DNA from 2 places in the Agarivorans sp. QJM3NY_29 genome. Region 2 is predicted to be linked to the other one. Evidence: predicted binding sites of a transcription regulator. Region 2 holds the regulator's gene; the other holds the start of a gene.
What was found. The regulator sigma-54, encoded in region 2, starts transcription at its own class of promoters, with help from an activator protein. The targets are predictions, from matches to a motif close to GTTGGCACGNNNNTNGNNT.
Positions count from the first base shown of each region.

Region 1: the regulator sigma-54 is predicted to act here: its motif matches at 4,233-4,251, upstream of ACRRS0_RS21840 (flagellar basal body L-ring protein FlgH).

Region 1 is NZ_CP194036.2:4,799,328-4,808,548, reverse strand. Features, by position in the region: rRNA gene ACRRS0_RS21855 (23S ribosomal RNA) at 1-881, shown strand, start outside; rRNA gene rrf (5S ribosomal RNA) at 992-1,107, shown strand; gene ACRRS0_RS21845 (methyl-accepting chemotaxis protein) at 1,761-3,374, opposite strand; gene ACRRS0_RS21840 (flagellar basal body L-ring protein FlgH) at 4,477-5,235, shown strand; gene ACRRS0_RS21835 (flagellar assembly protein T N-terminal domain-containing protein) at 5,243-6,457, shown strand; gene ACRRS0_RS21830 (hypothetical protein) at 6,471-7,184, shown strand; gene ACRRS0_RS21825 (S8 family peptidase) at 7,470-9,221, shown strand, end outside.
Region 2 is NZ_CP194036.2:4,218,666-4,227,886, reverse strand. Features, by position in the region: gene yjgA (ribosome biogenesis factor YjgA) at 1-48, opposite strand, end outside; gene pmbA (metalloprotease PmbA) at 423-1,760, shown strand; gene mgtE (magnesium transporter) at 1,938-3,299, opposite strand; gene ACRRS0_RS19080 (HPr family phosphocarrier protein) at 3,537-3,806, opposite strand; gene rapZ (RNase adapter RapZ) at 3,793-4,650, opposite strand; gene ptsN (PTS IIA-like nitrogen regulatory protein PtsN) at 4,677-5,120, opposite strand; gene hpf (ribosome hibernation promoting factor) at 5,129-5,416, opposite strand; gene ACRRS0_RS19060 (RNA polymerase factor sigma-54) at 5,443-6,948, opposite strand; gene lptB (LPS export ABC transporter ATP-binding protein) at 7,000-7,725, opposite strand; gene lptA (lipopolysaccharide transport periplasmic protein LptA) at 7,722-8,267, opposite strand; gene lptC (LPS export ABC transporter periplasmic protein LptC) at 8,230-8,787, opposite strand; gene kdsC (3-deoxy-manno-octulosonate-8-phosphatase KdsC) at 8,784-9,221, opposite strand, start outside.

The sequences.
Region 1 (9,221 bases), 580 kb from region 2:
GCCGTGAAGATGCGGTGTACCCGCGGCTAGACGGAAAGACCCCGTGAACCTTTACTACAGCTTGACACTGAACATTGACCCTACATGTGTAGGATAGGTGGGAGGCTTTGAAGCGTTGTCGCTAGATGATGTGGAGCCGACCTTGAAATACCACCCTTGTAGTGTTGATGTTCTAACGTTGTCCCGTTATCCGGGATGCGGACAGTGTCTGGTGGGTAGTTTGACTGGGGCGGTCTCCTCCCAAAGAGTAACGGAGGAGCACGAAGGTTGGCTAAGTACGGTCGGACATCGTACGGTTAGTGCAATGGCATAAGCCAGCTTAACTGCGAGACAGACACGTCGAGCAGGTACGAAAGTAGGTCATAGTGATCCGGTGGTTCTGTATGGAAGGGCCATCGCTCAACGGATAAAAGGTACTCCGGGGATAACAGGCTGATACCGCCCAAGAGTTCATATCGACGGCGGTGTTTGGCACCTCGATGTCGGCTCATCACATCCTGGGGCTGAAGTCGGTCCCAAGGGTATGGCTGTTCGCCATTTAAAGTGGTACGCGAGCTGGGTTTAGAACGTCGTGAGACAGTTCGGTCCCTATCTGCCGTGGGCGTTTGAGAATTGAAGGGAGCTGCTCCTAGTACGAGAGGACCGGAGTGGACGAACCGCTGGTGTTTGGGTTGTTATGCCAATAGCATTGCCCAGTAGCTACGTTCGGAACTGATAACCGCTGAAAGCATCTAAGCGGGAAGCAGGCCTTGAGATTAATTCTCACTAGGACTTTAAGTCCTCTGAAGGGCCGTTGGAGACTACAACGTTGATAGGCAAGGTGTGTAAGTGCTGTGAGGCATTGAGCTAACTTGTACTAATTACCCGTGAGGCTTAACCATACAACACCTAAAGGGTGTTGCTTATAGATACTTTATTTTAGAACCAAGAGTGCTTGTTATGCTCGTGGGATATGTCAGTTTTTTCGAATGTTAAAGACAACAAGTTTTTGCCTGGTGGCAATAGCGTTGTGGAACCACCTGAACCCATGCCGAACTCAGAAGTGAAACGCAACTGCGCCGATGATAGTGTGGGGTCTCCCCATGTGAAAGTAGGTCACTGCCAGGCGCCTATACTAAGCCCTCGTCTGACGACGAGGGCTTTTTTATTGCCTGAGATTTAGCAAGGGCAGCCAAGGCGAACCGATGTTCATGAACAAGCCATGTGAAAGTCGGCTGGATATTGCCAGGTGTCTATTTAGAGAAAGCCTATCCTTACGGATAGGCTTTTTTTATGCCTGAGATTTAGCAAGGGCAGCCAAGGCGAACCGATGTTCATGAACAAGCCATGTGAAAGTCGGCTGGATATTGCCAGGTGTCTATTTAGAGAAAGCCTATCCTCACGGATAGGCTTTTTTTATGTTTGAGATTTAGCAATGCTGCATCGCGCAGTTAACGCGAAGGTTTTATTCGTGAGCAGGATGGGACGCTTCGAAAATGTGTGCTTTTTCAGGCTAGCGGTACTGCGTACCTGTTTCACCGCCAGGCGTCTATTTTATAAACCCAGCTATATGCTGGTTTTTTTTATGTCTGCAATTGCCTATGTGAGAGTGGGCTCGACATCGCCAGGCAGCTTTTTATGCCTTAGGCATACGATGTTTCGCTAAAAACGACCTGTTGCGCGTTGCTAGCGCCTCCGTAGGTCGGAAGCGCGGCGGTTTAAGGTTTTAATGTGAAGCTCTATTTTTATTCAACAAAGCTTTGTTTGTCATGTATAGCCTGTCATTGAAGTTTAAAAAGCGATAATCTCTCATCCAATTGTTGTGACATACTGGCTAAGGTTTCGCTTTCTGAAGCAAGATAACCGGATGCTTGAGTCATTTCTAAGGCAGCGTCATTAATTCCTGACACATTACGATTCATATCTTCTGCAACCGCACTCTGTTCTTCGGCAGCCGTTGCGATTTGGGTCGATTGGTCACTTACATGTTCAATATGACTGACAATGGTTCCTAGATCGCTGCCGCAACTTTCTGCGGATTGAACGCTAACATGCGCTAAGTCTTTACTTTTTTGCATCACACTGGCGGTATCAACGGCGAGTTTTTGTAGGCGATTAATTGTGCTTTGGATCTCTTCGGTTGATTGATTAGTCCTTGCTGCTAAATTTCTAACTTCATCGGCGACGACCGCAAATCCTCGACCTTGTTCTCCGGCTCGAGCGGCTTCAATGGCAGCGTTTAATGCGAGCAAGTTGGTTTGTTCAGAAATACTACTGATCACTGAGGTGACATCACTGATCTCCATCACTCCTTCTTTTAACTTATTCACTTGATCGGTGGCCGATTCTAGTTCAACGGATAAAGTTTTAATGCTATCAACACTTAAACTTACGTCGTTATTACCAAGTTTTGCCTCTTTACTGGCATTAATTGTGTCAGTTGCAGTAGATTCAGCATAACCTGCCACTTCGGCAACGGTTGCCGACATTTGATTCATCGCTGTTGCTAGTTGGTTTAGTTGGTCTCGTTGATTGGTCACAGCTTGACTTGTTTCTTCTGCAGAAGAGGCGATGCGTGTTGCAGCATCTGCTAGTTGTTTCGCTGAGTTCACCGACTCAAGTAAAGCTTTACGAACCGAGCGAATACTTTCGTTAATTCGCATGGCAACAATACCAATTTCATCTTGGCCATGAACTGGAATTTTGGCCGTGAGATCGCCATCGGCGACTGATTTCATCGCTTGCTTAATGTCTTCAAGCGGTTTCACTACGGAAGAGCTAATGATATAACCCAACAGGATCATAATAACGATAATCAGCAAGGTGGCTCCCGCCATTTTTAATACCTGATTGTTCACTTCTTGAGCAATGTCGTCGGTTAGCATTCCTGCACCGACGATCCAGCCCCAAGCTTGAAAATTTCGAAGATAGGCGATTTTATTCGAGGCTTGCATGTTGCCATTAGTCCAAGGGTAGGTAACGATGCCACCATTTGGCCTCTGCCCAGCATTAACCATGTCGTACCAATAGTGTTCTTTGGAGCCTTTGCTTGCGTCGCCCATTTGCTGACCAATCAGATCGGCCCGTATCGGATGAGCTAATATTCGGCGTGAAGTATCAATAATATATAGGTAGTTATTACCATCAAAACGAGTTGCTTCGATCAACTCCTTGGTTCGAGCTTGAGCTTCTTCTTTAGAATATCGTTGATTGAAGTCGGCTATTTGGCTGAGAGCCGCATTAACCACTGCCTTGAGGCGTGATTCTCGTTCAAAGGTTAAGTTACGGCTGAGGGTGTTTGCCGAAATTAGCGACAGACTTATAAAGCCTATGATTGCGACACTAATAAGGATGCTAAGTTTAATACTGACTCTAATATCTTTAAGTTTTAACATTTGTCTATTACCATTTTGGCCCAGCAACGGTGTTACTTGGGGTCTAGTTACCAGTCATGCGATCAATTATTACCCTATGCTTGAATTATCATCATTGGATAAATTTGATCTTGTTAGTCTATGAAAAGCAATTCACCGTAATCGAGACGTACTTTCTTTCCTAGAAAAATTTAGTAGCTAAACCAATTTATGGGACATAGAAATCAACTTCGGTTTTTAAGGTTATAAAGTAAGCAACTCAACTTAATAGTAGTTTCCGCATTAATAGTTTCAAATTATTTGACGATTTAATTTATAAGGTCTTTTGACATTAGTTGCTCGGCATATTGATCGAGTGCTTTAAGGGCTGGTTTATCTTTTGATTTGCTTCAGATCTAAAACTGGCTGGTGAACGCTATGAGCTTGAATAAATGGCGTCGATGGTCTTGGCATTTTCTGCTGCAAAAATATTCCTAAGTCATATCGATAAGAGTTTAATAAGCGGGCTCTTTTAGCGGGGGTTATCGAGTTTAGCAGTACAGTCTCTGAATCAAGAAGTAATCAAGCACTGTAAAAATAGTTTTGGAAGAACATCTGTTAAGAAGCCGTTATGTGTGGGAGGGGACTACTTCGAATATTACATTATATGCTCTTGGATTGAACAATTCCTATTTATAAATCATAAGCTTATGGGAAATGTTTTTCCGCAGTTTCATTTTTTTATGACAATTTTTTGCCGTTCACAGGCAAGATTTGCCGATTCTACATGGATTTTACTGTTTAGTTAATAAACAACAGTCATATTGTTTATCGGCAGCGCTAAATAAAAATTTACATCAAATTTCAAAATTAACATAAAATGCTGAAATATATGAATTTAGTGGCATTTAATTTGCATTAGGTCATTGGTGAATGACCTAAGCGACGGATTGTTGTCGGTGATTACACGTTTGTGTCGATTAGATCTTCGTAAGGATGTGTTTCTAATGACGTTAGTGGCATTTGCTTTGCTATAAGTTGTTTATGTTTTATTTAAGCAGCTAATTAAAAGGGGCGTTCAGTCCTCTTCAGTAAAGTATATGAAAGAGTAATAAACGGAACTAGCGGAAGTGGGAATAGATCAATGATAACTAGGATGATGGTGATGTGCAGTATAGCCTTGTTAGCTGCATGTTCGACTATTAAAGAGGGCGTAGAAGATGTTGTGGAAAGCGTCCAAGAGCATGAAGACAGTAGTCAGCGACAAGTCACGGTGAGTACCGATCATCGTTCACCAATTCCAGATGACCCTTACTATGCGCCTATTGAACCCGGCCCTGCGGCGGCACCAGTGATTGTGACCGGCTCGATGTTTAACAGCAACACTTCGCGGAGTTTATATAGTTATACACCTCCTTTCGCTTTAGGCGATACCATCACCATTTTACTTGATGAGGAAGCAACTGCGACTAAGTCGGCTAGTTCAACTCTGGGGAAAGAAAATAGCTATAAGTTGGATCCGATTTCGGTACCTGGTGGCACCTTGACTATTAATGGTCGAGAAGTGCAACTAGAAATGAATCAGAAGCAAGATTTTGATGGTTCTTCAGACGCCAATCAACGACATCGTTTATCTGGGAGAATTACGGTATCGGTGGTCGACATTCTTAACAATGGCAACCTGGTGGTACGCGGAGAGAAGTGGCTGGTAATTAATAACGGGAAAGAGTATATGCGGTTTACCGGTATTGTTCGGCCTCTAGATGTTGCGGAAAATAATACGATCGGCTCTTATCAAGTGGCCGATGCACGGATCGAGTTTAGTGGTACAGGGGATCATGCCGACGTGCAAACTCAAGGTTGGTTGTCTTCGTTCCTAGGTGGAAGTATGTGGCCTTTATAGGAAGTTGATGATGTACCTATTGAGATTGATTTACTCTAGTGCTTTTTTGTATGCGCTATTGGTTGTTCCTTGTTACGGCGTGTGGCTGGAGGGAGAAGGACAGGCGCGGATTATTGATGGTCAAGTCGATACTGCTCGCCAGCAAGCGATCCAAGCTGCGTTGATCACATTAATGTATCGGGGTGGGGCGAGTGTTAAGTCTTTGCAGGTTGTTAAATCTGGAGTGCTGGAAACCGATGAACTAACGGTTCGCACTAATGGCGAAGTGTATGACATGAAGCTGTTAGTTGAGACGATCAAGGAAGACCAGATTGTGGTGAAAGTCGCGGCTGATATCTTTCCCCTTAATAGCTGTGAAAAGGACAGTTATGCGAAGACCTTATTTGTTGGTCCTTTTCAGCTACAAAAGCGTGAGCATGCTCAGTTGGGCGGAATTTATCGTACACCGGAAGAGGTATCACGAAGAGTTTTTCATCGTTTCAAGCAAAACAGCAAGCGGGTGGATGCGCGTCATTTAATGACTCAGCAAATTGCTTTGGATGGTCGTTACTCGCATGATTTAGAATCGCAAATGCTCACGTTCGCTCGTTCGTTATCGGAAAAATTCGATGTGCAATACATCCTGTTTGGTCAAATCGTCGATATGTCCAGTTATAACGAGACTTCCACCAATCTGCTGGGCATCAGTGATACGGTGAAACAACGAAACTTTCAGATGAAGTTGTTTGTGATTGATGGAATCAATGGAGAGACTGTTTTACGTAAAAATTATGGCTCGAATCGAGAGTGGCCGTTTGATGTCACTATGAAGTTTGATGTAACTGGTGAAACGTTTTGGTCTTCGGATTATGGCAAACTGATTGATTCCTATATAGATCAGTCAGTTCAAGATGTTGAAGATTCGTTGTATTGCCGACAAAGCCTCGCCAAAGTTGTTGGTATCTATAATGGTCAGGTTGTGATTAATATCGGACGAGTAAACGGCGTGCGTAAAGGGGATAAATTTGAACTGGTTCGTCAGCAATATCTGATGCATCTTGATGGTGGTTTAAAAGGCCCGATCTTTAATGCCGACAATACTCAACTCACGGTTGTATCGGTACAGTCAGATCGAGCCGTGTTAAGCACACAGCGCTACTCGGAAATGGCAAATATTCAAATTAGGGATGTGTTGGTCGCGGTTAATCAAGACCCTTTTGCCCTAGACGACTCAATTAATTAGCAAGGAAGATACAATGAGCAGCACTTATAACTCGACGCCACTCGCAACCCAAGATATCGCTTATAAACCTAAGCTTATCGAGGTAAACGCTCAACAGACCGCGGAAGAAAGTAGTAATGGTGGTTTTGCTGAAACCCTAAAGCAAGTGCTTCAGTTAGGTGATTCAAGTGCTACGGAGTCCTTAGGGCAAGCGGCTGATAAGCTCACCACCGAGGAACAAACCGCAAAGGCTGAGCCGAAGGATCTAAGTCTTGAAGAATTGGCGCCTAAAGCTTTGGATTTAGGTTTAGGTTTAGCCTCTGGAAATCCTATCGCTGCGGGTTTAGCGGGAACTGATTTATTACAAAGTGGCTTAAAAACTGATATCGAAGCACAATTTACTCAACTCGGGCAAACGCTTGCGGCAGCTTTGGTTGCTGGTTTATCAGGTAACCCAATTGCCACGGCAGTGACATCAAGCGTGGAAAGTGTCGGCCAACAAACGGCCTTGGACCAAGTGAAAGCTATCGGAGAGCAGGCGCTTGGTGCAGAGTCCAAAATTGCAGGTGTCAGCGATTTAGTAGAGGCGGTCGGGTCTAAAATTGCAGGAGTGACCGAATCGGCGGAAGCGAAAACCGCAGCCAACCTCACCGGGGCAATTAAAACCAAGGGGACAATTCCTCAAGCCATTCTCGATGCTCAAGCAGCCAAAATTAATCAACAAAAAGGTATAGAAGAGAATAGTTAATCGCTGGCTGTTCTTTGATTGAGAGGAGTCTTGGTATTTCACTTCTCTTCAAGACCCGCTAATGTTGCTGCGTATTACATCGCTGAGTGAAAGCGCGTCAGTCGTTTTCAAGTGAGTTCACCGCGCAGTAAGATCGGACTCATGACAATTCTTTACAATTTAATACCCTTTGTTTTACATAGCATAAATGTAAAAAAACTAAGTGATATTATATCTTCACATGTTCTTTTGATGAAGATTGAATATGATGGCATGAAGAATGTGTCGGTTTAGGTAAGGGAATATATGAAAATTATTGTGCTTTGGTTACTTGCATTAAGCTTGTTTGCCTGTGGTGGGGGTGGGGAGAGTAATGGTAGTAGTGACGGTAATGTCACAGAAGAACTCCCAAGCTATCTGCTTTCAGGGACCGCAAACGTATTATCGAATACTGTCATTGATAGTGATGTAAATGATTTTAATGCGCCTTATGTAACCAACAATACCAGCAGTACCGCGCAACAACTCCCACCGATTGCCGTAGTTAGTGGCTATTTAACGAGTGAAGCGACGGGGGTGGCCGATGATCGGTTTGCCGACGAGAATGATGATATTGATGTTTATAAAGTAGATTTAGAGCAGGGCCAGTCGATATTCTTAGAAATCGCCGACTGGCAACAGGGAAGCGCAGCGAACAGTGATTTTGATCTGGTTTTGTATCGAGTTAGTGATCTGAATGCGGAGGTGGCGAGCTCTATTGGCGTGAATCAAACTGAATACCTCAGTGTCGATGCAGCCGACAGTTACTATGTACTCGTGACCACTTATACGGATGCCAATCAAACTCTCTCTCGTGGTAATTATACACTACGTTTGATTGCACAAAACCAGCAAAGTACGGCGGCTGGGCAGTACTTGAGCACCCAACAGGATTTTGTGAACGATCAAATCGTAGTCAAGCAAGCACAAACTTTGGCGCGTGCCATGACTACCACCGATGATGAGTTATCGCTACTGAGCGCTGGCCCAAGCATGAGCTTGTATCTGCAGCAGAGTGGTGCTCGGGTCCGCTCATTGGGGACTAGCACTAGCGCGCTTGAGGTGGCTGGATTTTCCGATAACGCTTCCGCCGAATATAGCGTGAAGAAACGCAGTTTGCTGAAAGTGAAGCAAATGGCCCATCGGCTGGGAAGTGATAAGGTGACGCCTAATTATCTTTATCGGCCCAGTGCATTATCTAACGATCCCTTAGTGGCTCGCCAATGGCATTATCAGCAAATTAATTTAGCGGCAGCTTGGCAGGTAATGCAAGGGCAAACCTTGAACGATGTTGTGGTGGCGGTAATCGACACCGGCATGTTCCAAAGTCATCCTGATTTGCAAGCTCAACTGAGCGATGATGGTGTCGATTTTATTCTTGATAGCGATATGTCTCTTGATGGCGATGGCATTGATAGTAACCCTGAAGACCCCGGCGACCAGAGCGGTACCAATGGTAGCTCATCTTGGCATGGCACCCACGTGGCAGGCACCATCGCGGCACAAACCGACAATGCGATAGGTGTTGCAGGTGTCGCTCCTAATGTGAAAATTATGAATTTACGAGCCTTGGGTTATGGTGGCGGAACGCTGTATGATATTTCTCAGGCGATTTTATATGCGGCGGGCCTGAGCAATGCCTCGGGTCTTTTGCCGAAACAAGCTGCCAGTGTCATTAATATGAGCCTAGGCGGAACCAGTAGTTCTTCAGTATTAAACGATGCCGTACAAGCTGCGGTGGCTCAGGGCGTTATTGTGGTCGCAGCAGCGGGTAACGAGAGCTCCTCTCAAGCAAGCTATCCTGCGGCCTTAGCCAATGTTATTGGTGTTAGTGCGGTGGACGCGAGCCAAACGATTACCTCTTATTCTAATTATGGCAGTTACATTGATATTGCTGCGCCGGGCGGCAATAGTAGCGTTGATTTAGATGGGGATGGTTATGGTGATGGGGTCTACAGTACTTATGTGAATCAAAGGGGCGCTAGTCTCACTGCAAGTTACCAATACTTAAATGGCACC
Region 2 (9,221 bases):
TTTACTAATCCACTCATCTTCGTCTGTAAAGGACGGGTCATTACTCATTTTCTGTTACTCATAGCACTTTTCGCATATCTTACCAGTTCTTGGCTATGGCCGCTCGATGAGTTTTGTGGTGAAGAGGGTTTATCTTTAATGCTTACATTTGGGACTTGGCTGGTGGATTTTTGAACGGTGCTTTGGCTGTTGTTAGCTTGTCTCTCTGTGCCAAGCAGTAAGCGCTTATAAACGCTGGATCATGGCTTTGGCTAAAACCTTTGACTCTTTGTTGTAAGGCGTTTACTTATTGTTGCGAGGTGTTTGCTTAGAATGCTAAGCTGCATCACTTGAGCTGGGATAACATCCTAAGATCTCGAACGAAAATTGACCGCTATAGTTCAACAGGCCCGAGGGCCATACATGGAAATTAAAAAATCAAAATGAGCCCTGAAAAACAATCGAGCCAAGAACTCAGTCAATTAAAACAAGCTGTTGAGTTTGCGATTAAGCAAGCAAAACAACTTGGCGCGGATGAAGCCGAAGTGTCGATTTCGAAACAAACGGGAATTTGTGTTGCGACTCGTGATCAACAAGTGGAAACCCTTGAGTTTAATCATGACGGTGCGCTGGGGATTGCGGTGTATTCGGCGAATTGTAAGGGCAGTGCCTCAACCTCAGATCTGAGTCCAGAAGCTATCACCAATGCGGTGAAAGCGGCTTATGATATCTCTCAATATACATCGGCGGATAAAGCGGCAGGGATTGCAGATAAAGCATTACTAGCAACAGATATTGCGGATCTAGAATTATTTCATCCTCACCCATTGGAGCCTGAAAAATTTATTGAATTAGCCAAGCAATGTGAAGGCTTAGCTTTGAGCAATTCGCAGATTAAGGCCAGTGACGGGGCGAATGTGAATAGTCACTACGGGGTGAAGGTTTATGGAAACAGCCATGGTTTTGTTGAAGGCTATCCAACCAGCCGCCATAGCATTAGTTGCATGTTGATCGCCGGTGATAAAGAGATGCAGCGTGATTACGCCTATAGCGTGGCGCGTGATTTTGCCGATTTAGACAGTATTCAACAACTGGCCGACAAGGCGATTAGTAAAACCTTAGGTCGCCTCGGTAGTCGTAAAATAGCGACTTGTGAGGTGCCGGTGGTGTTTGACCAAGAGGTCGCGAGTGGCTTATTTGGCCACCTCGTGGGGGCGATTAGTGGTGGTAATTTGTATCGCCGTTCGTCTTTTTTACTCGATAGTTTGGGCAGTCAGCTGTTCCCTAGTTGGTTGTCGATCTACGAGGACCCTTTTATTAAAAAAGGCTTATCAAGTACTCCTTTTGATAGCGAAGGCGTGGCCCCGAAAGCGACCCATATTATTGCTGATGGGCGTTTAGAGAGCTATTTGTTAACCAGCTACTCGGCACGTAAACTGGGCATGCAAAGTACCGGTCATGCTGGTGGGATCCATAATTGGTTAGTGCAGCACAGTGGGATAAATCGGGCTGATTTGCTGAAGCAAATGGGAACCGGTTTATTGGTGACAGAGCTGATGGGCCAAGGCGTTAATTTGGTCACCGGTGATTATTCTCGAGGCGCGGCTGGTTATTGGGTTGAAAATGGTGAAATTGCTTTTCCGGTACATGAGATTACGGTAGCCAGTACCTTGCCAGAGATGTTTGCCAATATAGTTGCCATTGCGGATGACTTCGATAAAGAAAGCTCAATTCAAACCGGTTCAATATTGATTTCTTCGATGAAGATTGCGGGTAGCTAGTACTTGTTGCTCTTTCAGCGTCTATTTCTGTTTAAGATAAGCATTTTAACAGCGGCCTGTGGTATGCCGCTTTGTTTTCTCCGAAAATACAGCTCAAGCTTGCTTCAAAGATAAATTTTTCGTCAGCGCTTAGGCTGATTGATATTTAGTAGGAGCTTCGATTTAGATACTCCTGCCTTAAGCTAATACTAAGGTGGCCATACCTAAAAAGGAGAACAAGCCCATCACATCGGTGATGGTGGTTAAGGCCATTCCCCCCGCTAAAGCGGGGTCGATATTAAATTTTTTCATTAATAAGGGAATACTAACCCCAGCTAATCCGGCTAAGGACATATTAATGAACATCGCCCCAGCGATGATAATGCCTAAAGTCCAGTCACCTTTCCATAGGGTGATCACTACCGAAATAACACTCGCCCAAATTAAGCCATTTAACATACCGATTGCGGCTTCCTTACCGATCAACCAGCGAGAGTTGCCCTCGCCAATGTGGCCCACCGCAAGCCCCCGGATCACGAGCGCTAAAGTTTGATTGCCAGCGATGCCACCCATACTAGGAACAATAGTCATTAAGATCGCTAGCGTTGCCAATTGTTCAATCGTTGATTCAAACATATTGCTAATCGACGCTGCAATTAAAGCCGTACAAAGATTCACCGCTAGCCAGACGGTGCGCCGTTGAGTACTTTTTAAGACCGGGGCGAAGGTATCCTCATCATCGTCCATCCCCGCCATCCCCATCATCGAGTGTTCCGCATGCTCACGAATAATATCCACCACATCATCGATGGTAATTCGGCCTAACAAGCGCCCTTGTTCATCAACTACTGGGGCAGATATCCAGTCGTGGCGTTCAAACAGGGAAGCCACGTCATCTTCATCCATGGCGACCGGTATGGTTTCGGCATTACTATCCATTACCTCTCTGACGTTGACGCTTGGATTAACGGTGAGCAAGGTTGATAGTGGGATATCGCCGAGTAGTAAATCATTCTCATCGACAACATAAAGTGCATCCGTTGCCTCAGGAAGTTCGCCCCTAAGCCGCAAATAGCGCAATACAACATCAATACTGACATCTGCCCGCAGGGTGATGGTGTCGGTATTCATGATACTGCCAGCGGTGTCTTCTGGATAAGCGAGCGCAGCTTCGACTCGATGGCGGTCTTGGCCATCCATTTGCGACAACACCTCTTGATAGACACTATCGGGTAGGCTGCGAAGCACGTAGGCGATATCATCGGTGTCCATTCCCTCGGTCGCTGCAGCAAGGGTTTCGGGGGCCATTAATTGGAGTACCCCTTCCATGACATCTTCGTTTAATTCTTCGAGGATCTCACCGTGCTTTTCCGGATCGGTGAGTTGCCATAATACTTTTCGACCTGCGGGAGGGCTAGATTCTAATAGTAGAGCGACATCACAAGGCGGCATCTGATGAAGCATTCGCCTAACATGCACAAACATACCACTATCGAGCGCTTGGTTTAGCTCCTGTAGGCGTTTGTGTTGATTAGGATTTAACTCCATCTCTTCAGGCATAAGCGGTCCTTATAGTCGTGTAAAGATTAAACCACGCTTTTAGAGCGGGTGAACCTGTCGCGGATGGTACAAAGGTTTTCAGCGGAACCCTTTGGGTAACATGTGTCACAGTTTACGGCTTGAGTACCTGCATCAGTGCTGTTTCTACGCGATAGGCTCTGCCTTGTCCGCTACGATATAAATATTCACTAAAAATGCAACAGGACTTAGTGTAGCAGTTGCATCAATAAATTCGCGTTATTCCTCGTCGAAGTTTGCTTCAACGAGTTGTTGTATGGCATCGAGAGCAGCCTCTGCATCGTTACCTTCAGAGATTATCGTGAGGGTATTGCCTTGAGCGCTTGCCAACACCAGCAATCCCATCACGCTGGCAGCCGAAGCGGTTTTTTTCCCGTCAATAATACTTACTTCAGCTTCAAATTCTTGTACCAATTCGACCAGTTTGGTGGCTGGGCGAGCGTGTAAGCCCAGTTTGTTTTTTACGACGACTTGTCTAGTGAGTTTCAAGTTTATGTTCCAAAGTTCGATGGCGCCGCTGCACCTTACGTTTTTGACTAAAGTGTTCAGCCAGTTGTTCGGCGACATAAACACTACGATGTTGTCCGCCAGTACAACCAATTGCGATGGTCAGATAGGCGCGATTATTGGCTTCTAAATGCGGCAGCCAAGATCCTAATAAATCAGCGATTTGCTGGATGTACTGCTCTACAAGAGGCTGCTTGGCTAAATAATCTTTAACCGCTTGATCGAGACCGCATAAAGGTCGTAGTTCTTCTTGCCAGTGCGGGTTCGGTAAAAAGCGAGCATCAAATAGGTAATCGGCATCATTGGGTACGCCATTTTTAAAGCCAAAGGACTCAAACACCATAATTAATTGCTGCTGTTGTTCTCCGGTCACTCGCGATCGAATGAGCTGACTCAATTCATGTACGGATAAACGCGAGGTATCTATTCTTAGGTCAGCATTGCGAGAAATGGGGGCGAGCAGGGCGGTTTCAGATTCTATGGCCTTGGCTAGAGACATGTCGTTTTGACTCAGTGGATGAACCCGCCGAGTTTCACTGTAGCGGCGGATCAGCGCATCATCTTTCGCGTCGAGAAAAATACTTAATAGGTTAAGCTCAGAGCCTTCATCGCGAATTAGTTGACCGATGGGTGAGGGTTCATCAGGTAAATTTCGCACATCAATGCTAATGGCGACTTTGGTGTACTGTCTTTTTAGGTGTTCAATTAAAGGACGCCATAATACGACTGGTAAATTGTCGACACAGTAATAACCTAAATCTTCTAATACTCGTAGTGCGACCGTTTTACCTGAACCGGAGCGCCCGCTAACGATAATCAGTTCCATGATAACCCCTAATAACGATTAGAGTCTTAGGCTATCATGATCGTGTATAATTCGTCATCACTTTGTGCTGTACGAAGTTGTTTGCATATTTGCTTATCGTTAAGTTTTTCAGCAACTTGAGCGAGAGTATTTAGATGTTGTTGACATTGGTCTTCGGGAACCAGTAAGGCAAATATTAAATCAACGGCTTGATTGTCAATGGCGTCAAAGGAAATCGCCGGAGTACAGCGTAATAATACTGCGGTCGCATGGTATTGATTGCCTATTCTACCGTGAGGGATCGCGATGCCTTGGCCAATGCCAGTACTGCCCATGCGTTCACGATTTAATAAACTTTCAAATATACTTTTAGATGTGGTGTCGAGTTGCTTCGCAACTAGTTCACTGATCAATTCCAATGCTCGTTTTTTTGACGAACATTGGACTGCACTTTGGGTGCAGTCCAAGCTTAGTACTTTATCTATTTGCATTACTATGACTAATGTTTGGTGAGTTTTTCTTTATGCTTAATGACTTGGCGATCGAGCTTATCGATGAGGCTATCGATGGCCGCGTACATATCAGCGTGTTCTGAAGTGGCGAATAATTCACCACCATTTAGGTGTATAGTGGCTTCGGCAATCTGATTCAGTTTTTCGACATTGAGAATAACATGGACATTATTAATTTGGTCGAATCGTCGTTGTAGCTTAGTAAACTTAGTGTGGACATATTCTCTCAAAGACTCAGTGATTTCTACGTGGTGTCCAGTAAGGTTAATTTGCATAGATGTCGTCCCCTTTATAGTGGCCTTTAAATAAGGCTCTTACGTTGGTTAGAAGGTGGAATAGCCAATGACTCACGATATTTAGCTATCGTACGCCTAGCCACCTTGATGCCTTGATCTGCCAAAATATCAGCGATTTTACTATCGCTGAGTGGTTTACTGGTATTCTCGGCAGCAACCAGTTTCTTAATTAATGCACGAATGGCTGTTGAGGAGCATTCTCCTCCACCATCGGTAGCCACATGGCTAGAGAAAAAGTATTTGAGTTCGAAGATCCCGCGAGGGGTATGCATGAATTTTTGAGTCGTGACCCTAGAGATCGTGGATTCATGCATTTCAACCGCTTCGGCAACATCATTCAATACCATCGGTTTCATGGCTTCTTCACCATATTCAAAGAAAGCTTGTTGGTGATGCACGATGCAATTAGAGACTTTCAGTAGGGTTTCGTTACGGCTTTCAATACTCTTGATGAACCATTTTGCTTCTTGCAGATGGCTGCGAATAAACTGGGTATCGTTGGCGTTGGTCGAGGTTTTAGTCATCGATGCATAATGTGAATTGATGCGTAGTTTTGGCATCGCGTCAGGATTGAGTTCAACCACCCAGCGACCTTGACGTTTAATCACCGAGACATCGGGAATTACGTATTGGGCTTGATTTGGTTCGACGGCATTACCAGGTCTTGGCTCTAAGGTGTGAATCAGCCGCATCACTTCGCGTAGCTGCTCCTCTTTTAACTTGGTTTTACGGGCCAATAAACGAAAATCTCGATTTGCTAATACGTCAATATGATTCGATACGATGTCTTTCGCTTCATTCAGCCAAGGTGTTTGTTCGCTGAAACGACTTAATTGGATGAGTAAGCATTCCTGTAGAGAGCGGGCAGCAATACCAACTGGATCGAAGTGCTGAATACGTTTAAGTACTGCTTCAATTTCATCTAACTCGACATCTAAATCATTATTTTCAATCGAACGTAGTCCCTCAAGTAATTGCTCACAATCTTGGGTCAGGTAACCTGATTGGTCGACTGCGTCGATGATGGCGAGGGCGATCGCTTGGTCTATTTCACTAAAAGGCGTGAGGCGCATTTGCCAGAGCAAGTGATCTTGTAAGGAGTCAACGGTTTCACCTTGAAACAACATGTCGTTGTCATCACTGCTGCTACCGGATGAAGAGCTGGCAGGAGCCGAACTCGCGCTGTAAATGTCATCCCAAGTTGAGTCAACCGGAAGATCGTCTGCGACGGTATCTTGACTAATGGCATCGCCAGTTTCCATCTGGCTGCTATCGATCTCCGTTTGGCTATTGTTTGCATCACTATTTTGCTCGCTGGCTGATTTAAATTCAGCCGAGTCTGCGTCATTTGCTTGCGCTTCATCTGCTTCTAGCAGAGGATTACTCTCCAAAGCTTCTTGGATTTCCTGCTGCAGATCCAGCGTCGAAAGCTGGAGTAAGCGTATGGCCTGTTGTAACTGGGGGGTCATGGTTAATTGCTGACCAAGACGCAACTGCAAAGATGCTTTCATTAATTACCGCTGTTCCTTCTTTTTATTATCGCGTTTGAGGACATACTTTAACTATAGCTTGAATTGTTCACCGAGATAAACTCGTTTCACATGCTCATTTTTAAGTATCTCCTCAGGTTTTCCTGAGGCTATCAGTTCGCCTTGGCTAACGATATAGGCGTGCTCACAAACATCTAGTGTTTCTCTTACATTGTGGTCGGTGATCAATACACCCAGACCGCGATCACGAAGATGTTCAATGATTTTTTTTATATCGATAACAGAAATAGGATCCACGCCTGCGAAGGGTTCGTCAAGCAAAATAAACTTAGGTGCGGCAGCTAGAGCGCGGGCAATTTCTACTCGGCGACGTTCACCGCCCGACAGACTCATGCCTAAATTCTTGCGAATATGACCAATATGAAACTCTTCAAGTAAGTCATCGAGCGCGCCCATTTGTTGTTGTTTATCGAGGTCTTTACGTGTTTCTAAGACCGCTAAAATATTCTTTTCTACCGAGAGGCGACGAAAGATAGATGCTTCTTGCGGTAGGTAACCTATGCCTTTGCGAGCCCGGGTATGCATGGCGGTACTTGACAGATCTTCGTTGTCAATTAGGATCCGCCCTTGGTCCCTTGGGACTAAACCAACCACCATATAAAAAGTGGTGGTTTTTCCAGCGCCATTGGGCCCTAATAAACCGACAATTTTTCCAGTTTCAACATTGAGACTCACGTTTTTAACGACCTTGCGCCCCTTGTAACTTTTGGCAAGGTTTTCTGCAATTAAGGTACTCATGGTTGAGGCGTGGCCTTGGGGGCAACTTTGTTGAGTTGTTGGGGTAAGAAAATGGTGGTCACCCGATTGTTTTGGTCGCCCTGAGCAACCATTTCTTGTTTGTTAATGCTGTATTTAATCATTTGACCTTTGACTAAGCTTTCTTCTTGCTTCAGCAGTGCATTGTTAGTAAGCGTAAGCGTTTGAGTCTTCAAATCGTAACGCACTTCGTTCGCCTCTGCTTCAATGGGCTTACCATTATCTAAGAGCTGATAGAAGGTGGCTGGTTTGCCTTTTGCTATCATCACTTCGCTGCCTTTTTGCTCACTTCCGATAACGCTCAGTTCTTCGGCGCGCATTTTTATCGAGCCTTGAGTCACGACGACATTACTATAAAAAGTGACGCGATTTTCTTTGATATTAACCTGTTGACGGTCGGCATCGACGACAATTTGTTTATTGAAGTCGTCTTCAAGCGCTTGAGCCCCCCAACTGATGAGTAACAGGCTTGCTAAAAAGGCTAATTTATTCTTGTGGATTGTGGTAAACCGCTTCGATATCATTTAATAAAGTCACTATTTCATTGGCTAAATCACCGTTCATTCCGCGTCCATATAATTCGTAGGATGGGCCATAAACGGTAACGAGTTTATCACTATGCATGGTTTCGTTTTGCAGGTCGATTTCCAAGCTGTCTGTAATTAAGTCACGAACGTATTTGCTGCGACTCAAGTTTTTAATTACTACATTGTCATTTAACATGACCGTGTGTTGCTGCTGTACTGTAGCTTGATCGGCCACGATTTGCCATACAGGTTGTTTGGGATCGGGATATACCAAGATTTTTGGTTGGCTGAAAGTGGTGTGCTTGAGTTGCTCAAAATACGCCATCTGTTCGGCATAAATACGATAGCGGGGCCTTCCCTGTTCGCCAAAACTAACACTGTATAGCTGTTCGGCAATAAAATTGGGTTTATTGATTTCGCGAGTTTCGGTCAGTTGTTGGGTATCTGACGGGCTGAGCTGCCAAAGCACCAAAGCCACCATAAATAAAACCGCAAAAAACCAAGTGGGTTTATTCATATACTCATGCCCTGAGCATTTTGTAGCTGTCCTTGTGCCTGAAGAATTAAATCGCATAATTCCCGCACTGCACCATAACCCCCAGCGGTTTTAGTCACTAATTTGGCAGCTTGTTTACATAATGGATGGGCGTCATATACAGCAACCCCTAAGGCACAGGCATTCATGACTGGAACATCGACCACGTCATCGCCGATATAGGCACAGTATTCGGGGCTTAAGCTTAGCTTTTGTTGTAATTGTCGATAGGCTTGCATTTTATCTTGCTGGCCCTGAAATATATGCTGCACACCTAAAGCTTGCATGCGGGTGCTGACTAAATTTGATTGGCGGCCGGTAATAATCGCAACCTCAATACCTGCATTGAGTAATGCTTTAATACCAAAGCCATCATGGGTGTGAAAGGCCTTTAATTCTTCGCCATCATTACCGAG